DNA from 3 places in the Streptomyces sp. GL_148 genome. Region 3 is predicted to be linked to each of the others. Evidence: predicted binding sites of a transcription regulator. Region 3 holds the regulator's gene; each other region holds the start of a gene.

Region 1 (4,354 bases), 2.4 Mb from region 3:
CCTCCAGCAGCGCCCAGCCGTCCTCGGCCGAGGCCCGGACCACGACCCCGGTACGGGCGTACCGCAGGGCGTTGTCCACCAGGTTGGCCAGCGCCCGCTCCAGCCGCGCCGGATCCCCGGCGGCCGGTACGGGAGCCCGCGCGTCCAGCCGTAGCGGAACCCGGGTCTCCGGGCGCCGCGCCGCGTCCTCGGCGGCGAGCAGCGCGAGGTCCACCGGCTCGGTGCGCGGCGCGGGCCCGCCGTCGAGACGGGCCAGCAGGAGCAGGTCGGCCGCGATGCCCTGCAGCCGCTCGGTATCGGCCAGCGCGGCGGCCACCGACTCCCGGTCGGGGTCCCGCAGCGCCACCTCAAGCCGGGACCGGACGGCCGCCAGGGGGTTGCGCAGCTCGTGCGAGGCGTCGGCGGTGAACTGCCGCTGCCGGGCGTCGCTGCGCTCCAGCCGGTCGAGCGTGTCGTTGACCGTCCGGGCCAACTGCGCGATCTCGTCGGCGCCGCCCGGGTCCGGGACCCGCCGGTCCAGCTCGCTCCCGGTGACGGCCGCCAGCCCGGTGCGGATGGCGGTGACGGGGCGCAGCGCGTGGCCCGTCACCCACCAGGCCAGGGCCGCCGAGAAGGCGATCAGCGGGGGCGCGCCGGCCGGCAGGCCGAGCGCGACGGCCCGGTTGGCGTCGTCGACGTCGCCGAGCACGGTCGCGGCGTAGACGGTGTGGCGGTCGTGCGCCCCCGGCGGGCCGGGCGCGTCCACGGCGACCACCACGCGCCGCTGTGCGCCGGGGCGCGCGGGCGGCAGGACGGCCGACCGCATGTCCTGACCGGGCGCGGGGCTCAGCTCCGTGAGCTCCGGGGTGTCCTTCAGGTCGCCGCTGGTGGCCACGACCGTACCGGCCGCGTTCCGTACGAGGACCAGGTCGACCCCGCCCTCGGGCGCGGGCAGCCGGCCGCCGGCCGGGAGGGTTTCGGTGTCGTACTGGGCGGCGACCTTGCGGGCCGCGAGCTCGGTGCGGCCGGTGGTGTTCTCGATGAGGTTGGCGCGCAGCAGGGTGTAGAGCCACAGCCCGCCGGCGGCCAGGACGGCGGTCATCGCGAGGGCGGCGGCCGCGGCGGCGCGGGCGCGGAGGCTGCCGAGGCTGAGGCTGCCGAGGCGGCGGGGCCGGGGTCGGGTCCGGGGTCCGGGCTCAACCACCGTCCGGGGCCATCCGGTATCCGGTGCCGTGCACGGTGAGGATCGAGCGGCGGCCGAAGGGGGCGTCGATCTTCCGGCGGAGCGAGGAGACGTAGACCTCGACGATGTTCGGGTCGATGACGTGCGGGGTGTCCCAGACCTCGTCGAGGATGTCCTGCTTGGCGACGGCCCGGCCGGGCTGCTCCATCAGGCAGCCCAGGACGCCGAGCTCGCGGGCGGTCAGCTCGATCTCGTGCGCGCCGCGGCGGCAGCGGCGGCCGCGGGGATCGAGGACCAGGTCGCCGGCCTGCAGGACGCCGGGCCGGGCGGCGTCGCCCGCGGCGGCGGTGCGGCGGGTGAGGGCGCGGAGGCGGGCGGCGAGGACGACGAAGGAGAACGGTTTCGTCAGGTAGTCGTCGGCGCCCGAGTCCAGGCCCTCGGCCTCGTCGTACTCGCCGTCCTTGGCGGTCAGCATCAGCACGGGGGTGGCGACGCCGTGGGAACGCATCCGGGTGCAGATCTCGTAGCCCGAGAGGCCGGGGAGCATCAGGTCGAGGAGGACGACGTCGTACGGGCCCCCGGTGAGGGCCAGGTCCAGGCCGCGGTGGCCGTCGTGGGCGAGGTCGACCCAGTGGCCGTCGGCGGAGAGGCCGCGCCGCAGTGAATCGGCGAGGCTGACTTCGTCTTCGACGACCAGGATCCGCATGCCCCAAGCGTCACATACCGGGCACCCCTTCCTGACGCGCTCCGTCCGGCGGTGGCCGGTCGGGGCTGCCGCCCCCGTCGTCCCGGCGGGGGTCCGGTGGGCGGGTGCGGGTGGTTCGGCCCTGCGGGGCGGAGTCCCCTACCCGCCCTTCGCCCGTTCCCCGGGCACTGCCCGGACCTGCGCCTCAAACGCCGGCGGGGCTGGAGGTCGGCCCCGGGCGCTGCCCGGACCCCCTGGGGCTCCGCCCCGGACCCCGGTCCTCAAACGCCGGACGGCTGGATTGGTGCGGGCGGGCTGGGTTGCCCGCAGGGCAATCTCAGCCCCTCCGGCGTTTGAGGAGCAGGGGTCCGGGGACTGGTCCCCGGCAGCGGCGGCGCGCGTGGAACGGGGGTTCGGGGGTACCCCGAGGAGGCGGGTTCCGGGGCGCGCCCAGGCGGCTCCGGCTGTGAAACCAGCGGCGCGTATTGGCACTCCGCTTGACCGAGTGCTAATCCCCGGAATAGTCTCGCGTCTGGCACTCGCCCCCGGTGAGTGCCAACACAGCGACAGGCAGATCCGGCACCCGCGACGACGGATCGACCTGGTCGCCACCCCAGACAGTTAATCCCGGATCTCCGAAGCGGAAGGTCAGATCGTGACGACCACCAGCTCCAAGGTTGCCATCAAGCCGCTCGAGGACCGCATTGTGGTCCAGCCGCTCGACGCCGAGCAGACCACGGCCTCTGGCCTGGTCATCCCGGACACCGCGAAGGAGAAGCCCCAGGAGGGCGTCGTCCTCGCGGTTGGCCCGGGTCGCTTCGAGGACGGCCAGCGTCTCCCGCTGGACGTCACCGTCGGCGACGTCGTCCTGTACTCCAAGTACGGCGGCACCGAAGTGAAGTACAACGGCGAGGAGTACCTCGTCCTCTCGGCTCGCGACGTGCTCGCGATCGTCGAGAAGTAATCACTTCTCCAGTTTTGCTTTGAGCTACGCCCCTGGTCACCCCTGCTGATGCCGGGCGGCGAGGGGCGTAGTTCGTTCTAGACAGGCGGTCGCGGTGAGCGGCCGGGGATAGCAACGAGAGGGCTGAACCGCTCCCATGCCGAAGATTCTCAAGTTTGACGAGGACGCCCGTCGCGCCCTTGAGCGTGGCGTCAACAAGCTTGCCGACACCGTGAAGGTGACGATCGGTCCCAAGGGCCGCAACGTCGTCATCGACAAGAAGTTCGGCGCTCCGACCATCACCAACGACGGCGTCACCATCGCCCGTGAGGTCGAGCTCGACGACCCGTACGAGAACCTTGGCGCGCAGCTCGTCAAGGAGGTCGCGACCAAGACCAACGACGTCGCGGGTGACGGCACCACCACCGCCACCGTCCTGGCGCAGGCGCTGGTCCGCGAGGGTCTGCGCAACGTCGCCGCGGGTGCTTCCCCGGCAGCCCTGAAGAAGGGCATCGACGCCGCGGTCAAGGCCGTCTCCGACGAGCTCCTGGCGACCGCCCGTCCGATCGAGGACAAGTCCGACATCGCCGCCGTGGCCGCGCTCTCCGCGCAGGACCAGCAGGTCGGTGACCTCATCGCCGAGGCGATGGACAAGGTCGGCAAGGACGGTGTCATCACCGTCGAGGAGTCCAACGCCTTCGGCCTGGAGCTGGAGTTCACCGAGGGCATGGCCTTCGACAAGGGCTACCTGTCCCCGTACATGGTCTCCGACCAGGAGCGTATGGAGGCCATCCTCGATGACCCGTACATCCTGATCAACCAGGGCAAGATCTCCTCCATCCAGGACCTCCTGCCGCTGCTCGAGAAGGTCATCCAGGCCGGCGCCTCCAAGCCGCTCCTGATCATCGCCGAGGACGTCGAGGGCGAGGCGCTCTCCACCCTCGTCGTCAACAAGATCCGTGGCACCTTCAACGCCGTCGCCGTCAAGGCGCCCGGCTTCGGTGACCGCCGCAAGGCGATGCTCCAGGACATGGCCACCCTCACCGGTGCCACCGTCATCGCCGAGGAGGTCGGCCTCAAGCTCGACCAGGCCGGTCTGGACGTACTGGGCTCCGCCCGCCGCGTCACGATCTCCAAGGACAGCACCACCATCGTCGACGGTGGCGGCTCCTCCGACGAGGTCCTCGGCCGCGTCAACCAGATCAAGGCCGAGATCGAGTCGACCGACTCGGACTGGGACCGCGAGAAGCTGCAGGAGCGCCTGGCGAAGCTCGCCGGCGGCGTCTGCGTCATCAAGGTCGGCGCCGCCACCGAGGTGGAGCTCAAGGAGAAGAAGCACCGTCTCGAGGACGCCATCTCGGCGACCCGCGCCGCGGTCGAGGAGGGCATCGTCTCCGGCGGTGGCTCCGCTCTCGTCCACGCCGTGAAGGTGCTCGAGGGCAACCTCGGCCTGTCGGGCGACGAGGCCACCGGTGTCGCGGTCGTGCGCCGCGCCGCCGTCGAGCCGCTGCGCTGGATCGCCGAGAACGCCGGCCTCGAGGGCTACGTCATCACCGCGAAGGTC
Region 2 (4,354 bases), 1.2 Mb from region 3:
GACGACTCCGGCAACCCGACGCACTCCTTCAAGGACCGCGTCGTGGCCATCGCCGTCGAGGCCGCCCGCGCCTTCGGCTTCACCACCCTCTCCTGCTCCTCCACCGGCAACCTGGCCGGCGCCGTCGGCGCCGCGGCCGCGCGCGCCGGCTTCCGCTCCTGCGTGTTCATCCCGCACGACCTGGAGCAGGGCAAGGTCGTCATGGCCGGTGTCTACGGTGGTGACCTCGTCGGCATCGAGGGCAACTACGACGACGTCAACCGCTTCTGCTCCGAGCTCATCGGCGACCCGCTGGGCGAGGGCTGGGGCTTCGTCAACGTCAACCTGCGCCCGTACTACGGCGAGGGTTCCAAGACCCTGGCGTACGAGATCTGCGAGCAGCTCGGCTGGCAGCTGCCCGACCAGATCGTCATCCCGATCGCGTCCGGCTCGCAGCTCACGAAGATCGACAAGGGTCTGCAGGAGCTGATCAAGCTCGGTCTCGTCGAGGACAAGCCGTACAAGATCTTCGGCGCCCAGGCCGAAGGCTGCTCGCCCGTCTCGACCGCCTTCAAGGCCGGTCACGAGGTGGTCCGCCCGCAGAAGCCGAACACCATCGCCAAGTCGCTGGCCATCGGCAACCCGGCGGACGGCCCGTACGTCCTGGACATCGCGCGCCGCACCGGCGGCTTCGTCGAGGACGTCAACGACGAGCAGGTCGTCGAGGCCATCAAGATCCTCGCCCAGACCGAGGGCATCTTCGCCGAGACCGCGGGCGGCGTGACCGTCGGCGTCACGAAGAAGCTCATCGAGAACGGGCAGCTCGACCCCACGCTGACCACCGTGGTCCTGAACACCGGTGACGGCCTCAAGACCCTGGAGGCGGTGGCCGAAGGTGGTGGCCAGACCGCCACCATCCGCCCGAGCCTGGACGCGTTCCGCGCCGCCAACCTGGCCTGATCTCTCTCCCTGCACACCGGAAAGGCAGTAGCGCCATGAGCGTCAACGTCCGCATCCCCACCATCCTGCGCACCTACACCGGCGGCCAGGCCGAGGTCCCCGCCGAGGGCGCGACCCTCGAAGAGGTCATCCAGTCGCTGGAGGCCAGCCACCCCGGCATCGCCGCGCGCGTCCTGGACGACCAGGGCAAGCTGCGCCGCTTCGTCAACGTCTACGTCAACGACGACGACGTGCGCTTCGAGGGTGGGCTGCAGACGTCCACCCCGGACGGCGCGGGCATCTCGATCATCCCCGCCGTCGCGGGCGGCTGCTGAGCGGCCAACGGCTCGTAGAAACTGAATTGCCCCCTCCGTTACTAAACGGAGGGGGCAATTCTGCTTGGTTGGGCGCGGTAGAGTTGGGGAAGTCCCCTCCGCTGTTCTTGCCCGCCGCATATGAGCGGGTCGCGAGAGGGTTGACATTGAGTCAACATGCAAGTGCGCTATGGGTCCTTGGCGTGGTTTGTCCGGCCCGAGTTGCCCAGGAATATTCCGGGTTTTCACCCTATTTCAATCTTTTGGCGTGTCCAGAATTCTCGTCGGAATGACCTGTTGCAGACAGCAGCGGTGCGGATACATTCAGCCCCGGTCGAGGCGTTCCGGCGCAAGTTCTGACCCGGGACCGCGAAGTGCGGTCCTGCGCAAGGGCCAGTAATAGGGGAGTTAGGCATGGCTCAGGGCACCGTCAAGTGGTTCAACGCGGAGAAGGGCTACGGCTTCATCGCGGTCGACGGTGGTGCGGATGTGTTCGTCCACTACAGCGCCATCCAGATGGACGGGTACCGCACCCTTGAAGAGGGTCAGCGGGTCGAGTTCGAGATCTCGCAGGGCCAGAAGGGTCCGCAGGCGGACATGGTCAAGCTCGCCGCCGGCTAAGACGCGTTCCGTATTTCCGCTACGATCGCCAAGTCCCGTGAGGGGCAGGGCGAGAAGACGCCCTGTGGGAGTCAACCGCACCGTGTCCGTCCCCGGCTCGCCGGTACGGATCACGCGGCAGTGCAACGCCTGCGTTGTGCCTCTGCTCCCCGAATGCCGGACCAGCGCCCTGAGCGACCCCGGATGAGCCGCCCCCGGGCGACCACGCCGGACAGCCCAGGAACCGCCCCGGCTGCAATCCGTCATCCCCACAGGAATGGTGGATCAAGTCTTAGTCCGACCGCGATCGGCAACGGACATGTACGCGGCCACGCACGGCGGTCGCGCACAGCGACACCACTGCATGCATACGAGGGGCCCACATCCTGGACACGGGATGCGGGCCCCTCGTGCGTGGCGGCTCCGGCGCCCTTGTGGCGTCTGGGTGTTCATCCCGGGTTGGCCGAAGCCGCTTGCACTCGGGGGGGTCGAGTGCTAATCATTGGCGTTAGCACTCTCCTGGTGAGAGTGCTACCTATACGAGGACCGGGTCAGTGAGGCCCGCAGGGTCCGGCGGGAAGAAACCGCCGGGCACGCAGGCCGTCCGTCGCGGGCGCGGGCGCGGTCCGGGAGCAATCCACCGCTGTCCGGGAGGACCACTTCAGATGGCCAAGATCATTGCGTTCAACGAGGAGGCCCGGCGCGGTCTCGAGCGAGGCATGAACCAGCTCGCCGACGCCGTCAAGGTCACCCTTGGCCCCAAGGGTCGCAACGTCGTCCTTGAGAAGAAGTGGGGCGCCCCCACGATCACCAACGATGGTGTCTCCATCGCCAAGGAGATCGAGCTCGAGGACCCGTACGAGAAGATCGGCGCCGAGCTGGTCAAGGAAGTCGCCAAGAAGACGGACGACGTCGCCGGCGACGGTACGACCACCGCCACCGTTCTCGCCCAGGCGCTCGTCCGCGAGGGCCTGCGCAACGTGGCCGCCGGTGCGAACCCGATGGCCCTCAAGCGCGGTATCGAGAAGGCCGTCGAGGCCGTCTCCGCCGCCCTGCTGGCGCAGGCCAAGGATGTCGAGACCAAGGAGCAGATCGCTTCGACGGCCTCCATCTCCGCCGCCGACACCCAGATCGGCGAGCTCATCGCCGAGGCCATGGACAAGGTCGGCAAGGAAGGCGTCATCACGGTCGAGGAGTCGCAGACCTTCGGCCTGGAGCTCGAGCTCACCGAGGGCATGCGCTTCGACAAGGGCTACATCTCGGCGTACTTCGCCACCGACATGGAGCGCATGGAGTCGTCCCTCGACGACCCGTACATCCTGATCGTCAACTCCAAGATCGGCTCGGTCAAGGACCTGCTGCCGCTCCTGGAGAAGGTCATGCAGTCCGGCAAGCCGCTGCTGATCATCGCCGAGGACGTCGAGGGCGAGGCCCTCTCCACCCTCGTCGTCAACAAGATCCGCGGCACCTTCAAGTCCGTCGCCGTCAAGGCCCCGGGCTTCGGTGACCGTCGCAAGGCCATGCTCGGCGACATCGCCATCCTCACGGGCGGCACGGTCATCTCCGAGGAGGTCGGCCTCAAGCTCGAGAACGCCGGTCTCGACCTGCTCGGCCGCGCCCGCAAGGTCGTCATCACCAAGGACGAGACGACCATCGTCGACGGCTCCGGTGACAGCGACCAGGTTCAGGGCCGCGTCAACCAGATCCGCGCCGAGATCGAGAACTCCGACTCGGACTACGACCGCGAGAAGCTGCAGGAGCGCCTGGCGAAGCTCGCCGGCGGTGTTGCGGTCATCAAGGCCGGAGCCGCGACCGAGGTCGAGCTCAAGGAGCGCAAGCACCGCATCGAGGACGCCGTTCGCAACGCGAAGGCGGCCGTCGAAGAGGGCATCGTCGCCGGTGGCGGCGTGGCCCTGCTGCAGGCCTCCTCGGTCTTCGACAAGCTCGAGCTCACCGGCGACGAGGCGACCGGCGCCAACGCCGTCAAGCTCGCGCTGGAGGCCCCGCTCAAGCAGATCGCCGTCAACGGTGGTCTCGAGGGTGGCGTCGTCGTGGAGAAGGTCCGCAACCTGCAGATCGGTTGGGGCCTGAACGCCGCGACCGGCGAGTACGTGGACATGATCGCCGAGGGCATCATCGACCCGGCGAAGGTCACCCGCTCTGCCCTGCAGAACGCGGCGTCCATCGCGGCTCTCTTCCTCACCACCGAGGCCGTCATCGCCGACAAGCCCGAGAAGGCCGGCGCCGCTGCCGGCGGCGGCATGCCGGGCGGCGACATGGACTTCTGATCCACCCCCGGGCTCCGGCCCGACGGTAGATCGGCTGTTCTTCACGTACCGAGGGCGGCACCCCTTCCTGGCGGAGGGGGTGCCGCCCTCGGGCGTTTCCGCCGGGCCGCTGGTGCCGTAAGACGTTTCGTCTTACGCTTGGTGCCATGGCTGACACCGTGACGATCCGCACCGACTCGGAGACCGAGCACGCCCTGGCTGTCCTCACTCAGGACGGCAGCTCGCGATCCGTTG
Region 3 (4,354 bases):
CGGCCGGGTCCACGTGGCCGGTCTGCGGCAGGAAGAGGTTGACGCCGAAGGGGCGGCGGGTGAGCGCGCGCAGCCGCTTGATCTCCTGGTACATGCCGTCGGCGGTCTTGTAGCCGCCGGCGAGGAAGCCCAGTCCGCCCGCTTCGCACACGGCGGCCGCGAGCGGCGGACAGGACGCGCCGCCCGCCATGGGCGCCTGCACGATCGGGTACGCGAAGAGACCGTTCGGTGCGGAGGACATGAGCTGCATCGTGCCATGTCCCGCTCACGGGACCGAATCACGGCATTCGCCTGGCATAGTCCCCTTCACCGGGGTGCCTGAATACCGCCGCCGCCCTGCCGTCCCGCATGCCGCGAGCCCGGTCCGGGGCATCCCCGGACCGGGCTCGCAGGTGTTCTCGTACGCTGCCCGTACGCTGCTCCGCGCGCGGCTCAGCGCCCGTTGAAGGCGTCCTTCAGTCGGCTGAACAGGCCTTGCTGGCCCGGCGCGAACTGGCCGAGCGGCCGCTCCTCGCCGCGCAGCTTCGCGAGCTGGCGCAGCAGGTCCTCCTGCGCCGGGTCGAGCTTGCTCGGGGTGGTGACCTCGACGTGGACGATCAGGTCGCCGCGGCCACCGCCGCGCAGGTGCGTGACGCCCCGGCCGTGCAGGGGGATCGCCTGGCCGGACTGCGTGCCGGGCCGGATGTCGATCTCCTCCAGGCCGTCCAGCGTCTCCAGCGGGCACTTGGTGCCCAGGGAGGCCGCGGTCATCGGGATGGTGACCGTGCAGTGCAGGTCGTCCCCGCGCCGCTGGAAGGTCGGGTGCGGCAGCTCGTGGATCTCCACGTACAGGTCGCCGGCGGGGCCGCCGCCGGGGCCGACCTCGCCTTCGCCCGCGAGCTGGATCCGGGTGCCGTTCTCGACGCCCGCCGGGATCTTGACGGTGAGGCTGCGGCGGGAGCGGACCCGGCCGTCGCCCGCGCACTCGGGGCACGGGGTCGGGACGACGGTGCCGAAGCCCTGGCACTGCGGGCAGGGGCGCGAGGTCATGACCTGGCCCAGGAAGGACCGGGTGACCTGCGAGACCTCACCGCGGCCGCGGCACATGTCACAGGTCTGCGCCGAGGTGCCGGGGGCGGCGCCTTCGCCGGAGCAGGTGGTGCAGACGACGGCCGTGTCGACCTGGATGTCCTTGGTCGTGCCGAAGGCGGCCTCGTCCAGTTCCAGGTCGAGGCGGATCATGGCGTCCTGGCCGCGGCGGGTCCGCGAGCGCGGTCCGCGCTGCGAGGACTGGCCGAAGAAGGCGTCCATGATGTCGGAGAAGTTGCCGAAGCCACCCGCTCCGAAGCCGCCGGCTCCGCCGCCGCCCGAGGAGGACAGCGGGTCGCCGCCGAGGTCGAAGACCTGCTTCTTCTGCGGGTCCGAGAGGACCTCGTAGGCGGCGTTGATCTCCTTGAAACGCTCTTGCGTCTTGGGATCGGGGTTCACATCCGGGTGCAGCTCGCGCGCGAGCCGCCGGAATGCCTTCTTGATCTCGTCCTGCGATGCGTCGCGGCGCACGCCGAGAACGGCGTAGTAGTCCGTGGCCACTTACGACTCCGCCAGGATCTGTCCGACGTAACGTGCCACTGCGCGTACCGCTCCCATCGTTCCGGGGTAGTCCATGCGGGTCGGTCCGACCACGCCGAGTTTGGCGACTGCTTCGCCGCCCGAACCGTAGCCGACCGAGACGACGGACGTGGAGTTCAGTCCCTCGTAGGCGTTCTCATGCCCGATCTTTACGGCCATTCCCGACTCACTGGCCTCGCCCAGCAGCTTGAGGAGCACGACCTGCTCCTCCAGCGCTTCGAGCACCGGCCTGATCGTCAGGGGAAAATCGTGTCCGAAGCGGGTGAGGTTGGCGGTGCCGCCGATCATCAGCCGCTCCTCCGCGTCCTCGACCAGCGTTTCGAGAAGGGTGTCGAGGACGGCCTTCACCGTCACCCGGTCATCGCTCTCGAAGGATTCCGGAAGGTCCTTCACCAGCGGCGGCACGTCGGTGAACCGGCGGCCGACGACACGGCTGTTGAGGCGGGCCCGCAGGTCCGCCAGCGAGGTGTCCGCGAAGGGGGTCTGGCAGTCGACGAGCCGCTGCTCGACCCGGCCGGTGTCCGTGATGAGGACGAGCATCAGGCGGGCCGGGGCCAGCGAGAGCAGCTCCACGTGCCGGACGGTGGACCGGGTCAGCGACGGGTACTGGACGACGGCGACCTGCCGGGTGAGCTGCGCGAGCAGCCGCACCGTACGGCCGACGACGTCGTCGAGGTCCACGGCCCCGTCGAGGAAGTTCTGGATGGCCCGGCGCTCGGGCGTCGACAGCGGCTTGACCCCCGCCAGCTTGTCGACGAAGAGGCGGTAGCCCTTGTCGGTGGGGATCCGGCCGGCGCTGGTGTGGGGCTGCGCGATGTAGCCCTCGTCCTCCAGCACGGCCATGTCGTTGCGCACGGTGGCGGGCGAGACGCCGAGCCGGTGCCGCTCGGTGAGCGCCTTGGAGCCGACCGGCTCCTCCGTCCCGACGTAGTCCTGGACGATGGCGCGCAGCACTTCGAGTCTGCGTTCGCTGAGCATCGCGCACACCTCCATCGTTTCCGTCGTTCGCGGCTTCGTCAGGCCCCGCCTACTGGCACTCTGAGCGTTCGAGTGCCAGAGATCCCCCGGTCAGTGTACGGCGGGGTGGTACACCGGTAGCAAGGGCGGCCCGTCAAGGTAGCGTCGCGGCATGGACGTGCGTTGGGAAGAGGCGGGCTGGGAACGGCTCACAGAACGGGCCGGCCGCAAGCGGCTGCCGGTGTGGGACTGCACCGTGGGACTGGTGGTGGGCGAGGATTCTGCCCTCCTGATCGACCCCGGGTCCTCCCTGCGGGAGGGCTCGCTGGTGCGGGCCGAAGCGGAGCGGCTGGCAGGCCGGCGCGTGACCCATCTCGCATTCACACACGGACATTTCGACCACGTACTGGGTGGTGCGGCGTTCGCGGGGGCGGAGGTCTACGGCCCGGTCGGGCTGGACGCCGTGCTCTCGGCGGGCCGTGAGGAGCTGCGCGAGGACGCGGTCCGCCAGGGCCTGCCGGCGGCCGAGGCGGCCGAGGCGGCGGACCTCATGGTGGTCCCCCGGCACCTGGTGTCGGGCGAGTGGACCCTCGACCTGGGCGGGGTGCAGGTGCTGCTGGCGAACGTGGGGCCCGGGCACACCGGGCACGATCTGGCCGCCTTCGTACCCGGAGCGCGCGAGGTGGTCTTCTGCGGCGACCTGGTCGAGGAATCGGGCGAGCCGCAGGCGGGTCCGGACGCGGTGCCCGGGCAGTGGCCGGCCGCCCTGGACCGGCTCCTCTCCCTGGGCGGGGACGACGCTCTGTACGTGCCGGGTCACGGAGCGGTGGTCGACGCGGCCTTCGTGCGTGCCCAACGCGACACACTGGCGGCCCGTTTCGGCGTGTCGGACACCTGAGACGGCCCGCTCTCCTACCCTCGGCCGGATGCGTGAGTACTCCCCCGACCTGACCCCGCAGTGGAAGCGCGCCAAGCCCGTCCCGGAGGTGCCGGCCGATCCCGATCTGGTGGTCGAGGTGGCGGGTACGGACTTCTGCGGCGCGGTGGTGGCCTGCGAGGCGGGCACGGTCACCCTGGAGGACCGCTTCGGCAAGCGTCGCGTCTTCCCCCTCGAACCCCGCGCCTTCCTCCTGGACGGCGCGGTGGTGACCCTGACCCGCCCGGCCCGGGGGCCGGCCGCCCCGGCCCGTACGGCCTCAGGCTCCATCGCCGTCCCCGGGGCCCGGGCGCGGGTGGCACGGGCGGGCCGGATCTACGTGGAGGGCCGCCACGACGCCGAACTGGTCGAACGGGTCTGGGGCGACGACCTGCGGATCGAGGGCGTCGTGGTGGAGTACCTGGAGGGCATCGACGACCTCCCGGCCGTCGTCGCCGACTTCGCCCCCGCGGCCGACGCCCGCCTGGGCATCCTGGTGGACCACCTGGTCCCCGGCTCCAAGGAGTCCCGCATCGCCGCCTCGGTGACCTCCCCGCACGTCCTGATCGTGGGACACCCGTACGTGGACGTCTGGCAGGCGGTGAAGCCCTCGGCCCTCGGCATCCGCGCCTGGCCGGTGATCCCGCCCGGCCAGGACTGGAAGACGGGCATCTGCCGCGCCCTGGGCTGGCCGGAGAACACCGGAGCCGCCTGGCAGCACATCCTGTCCCGCGTGACCTCGTACAAGGACCTGGAGCCCACCCTCCTGGGCGCGGTGGAGCACTTGATCGACCACGTGACGGCATAGCCGGGCACGACAGCCCTGCGGGGCGAAGTCCCCTACCCGCCCTTCCACCGTTCCCCGGGGCTGCG

What was found. The regulator HrcA, encoded in region 3, represses chaperone genes, less so after heat shock. The targets are predictions, from matches to a motif close to TTNGCACTCNGNNNNNCNGAGTGCNAA.
Region 1: the regulator HrcA is predicted to act here: its motif matches at 2,333-2,359, upstream of groES (co-chaperone GroES).
Region 2: the regulator HrcA is predicted to act here: its motif matches at 2,305-2,331, upstream of groL (chaperonin GroEL).

The regions. Positions count from the first base shown of each region.
Region 1 is NZ_CM174396.1:5,284,355-5,288,708, forward strand. Features, by position in the region: gene AC3IYI_RS24545 (sensor histidine kinase) at 1-1,183, opposite strand, end outside; gene AC3IYI_RS24550 (response regulator transcription factor) at 1,176-1,868, opposite strand; gene groES (co-chaperone GroES) at 2,503-2,811, shown strand; gene groL (chaperonin GroEL) at 2,948-4,354, shown strand, end outside.
Region 2 is NZ_CM174396.1:4,107,243-4,111,596, reverse strand. Features, by position in the region: gene thrC (threonine synthase) at 1-939, shown strand, start outside; gene AC3IYI_RS18880 (MoaD/ThiS family protein) at 975-1,253, shown strand; gene AC3IYI_RS18875 (cold-shock protein) at 1,647-1,853, shown strand; gene groL (chaperonin GroEL) at 2,498-4,120, shown strand; gene AC3IYI_RS18865 (hypothetical protein) at 4,267-4,354, shown strand, end outside.
Region 3 is NZ_CM174396.1:2,865,542-2,869,895, forward strand. Features, by position in the region: gene AC3IYI_RS13245 (nitronate monooxygenase) at 1-241, opposite strand, end outside; gene dnaJ (molecular chaperone DnaJ) at 433-1,569, opposite strand; gene hrcA (heat-inducible transcriptional repressor HrcA) at 1,570-2,586, opposite strand; gene AC3IYI_RS13260 (MBL fold metallo-hydrolase) at 2,738-3,463, shown strand; gene AC3IYI_RS13265 (DUF3097 domain-containing protein) at 3,492-4,289, shown strand.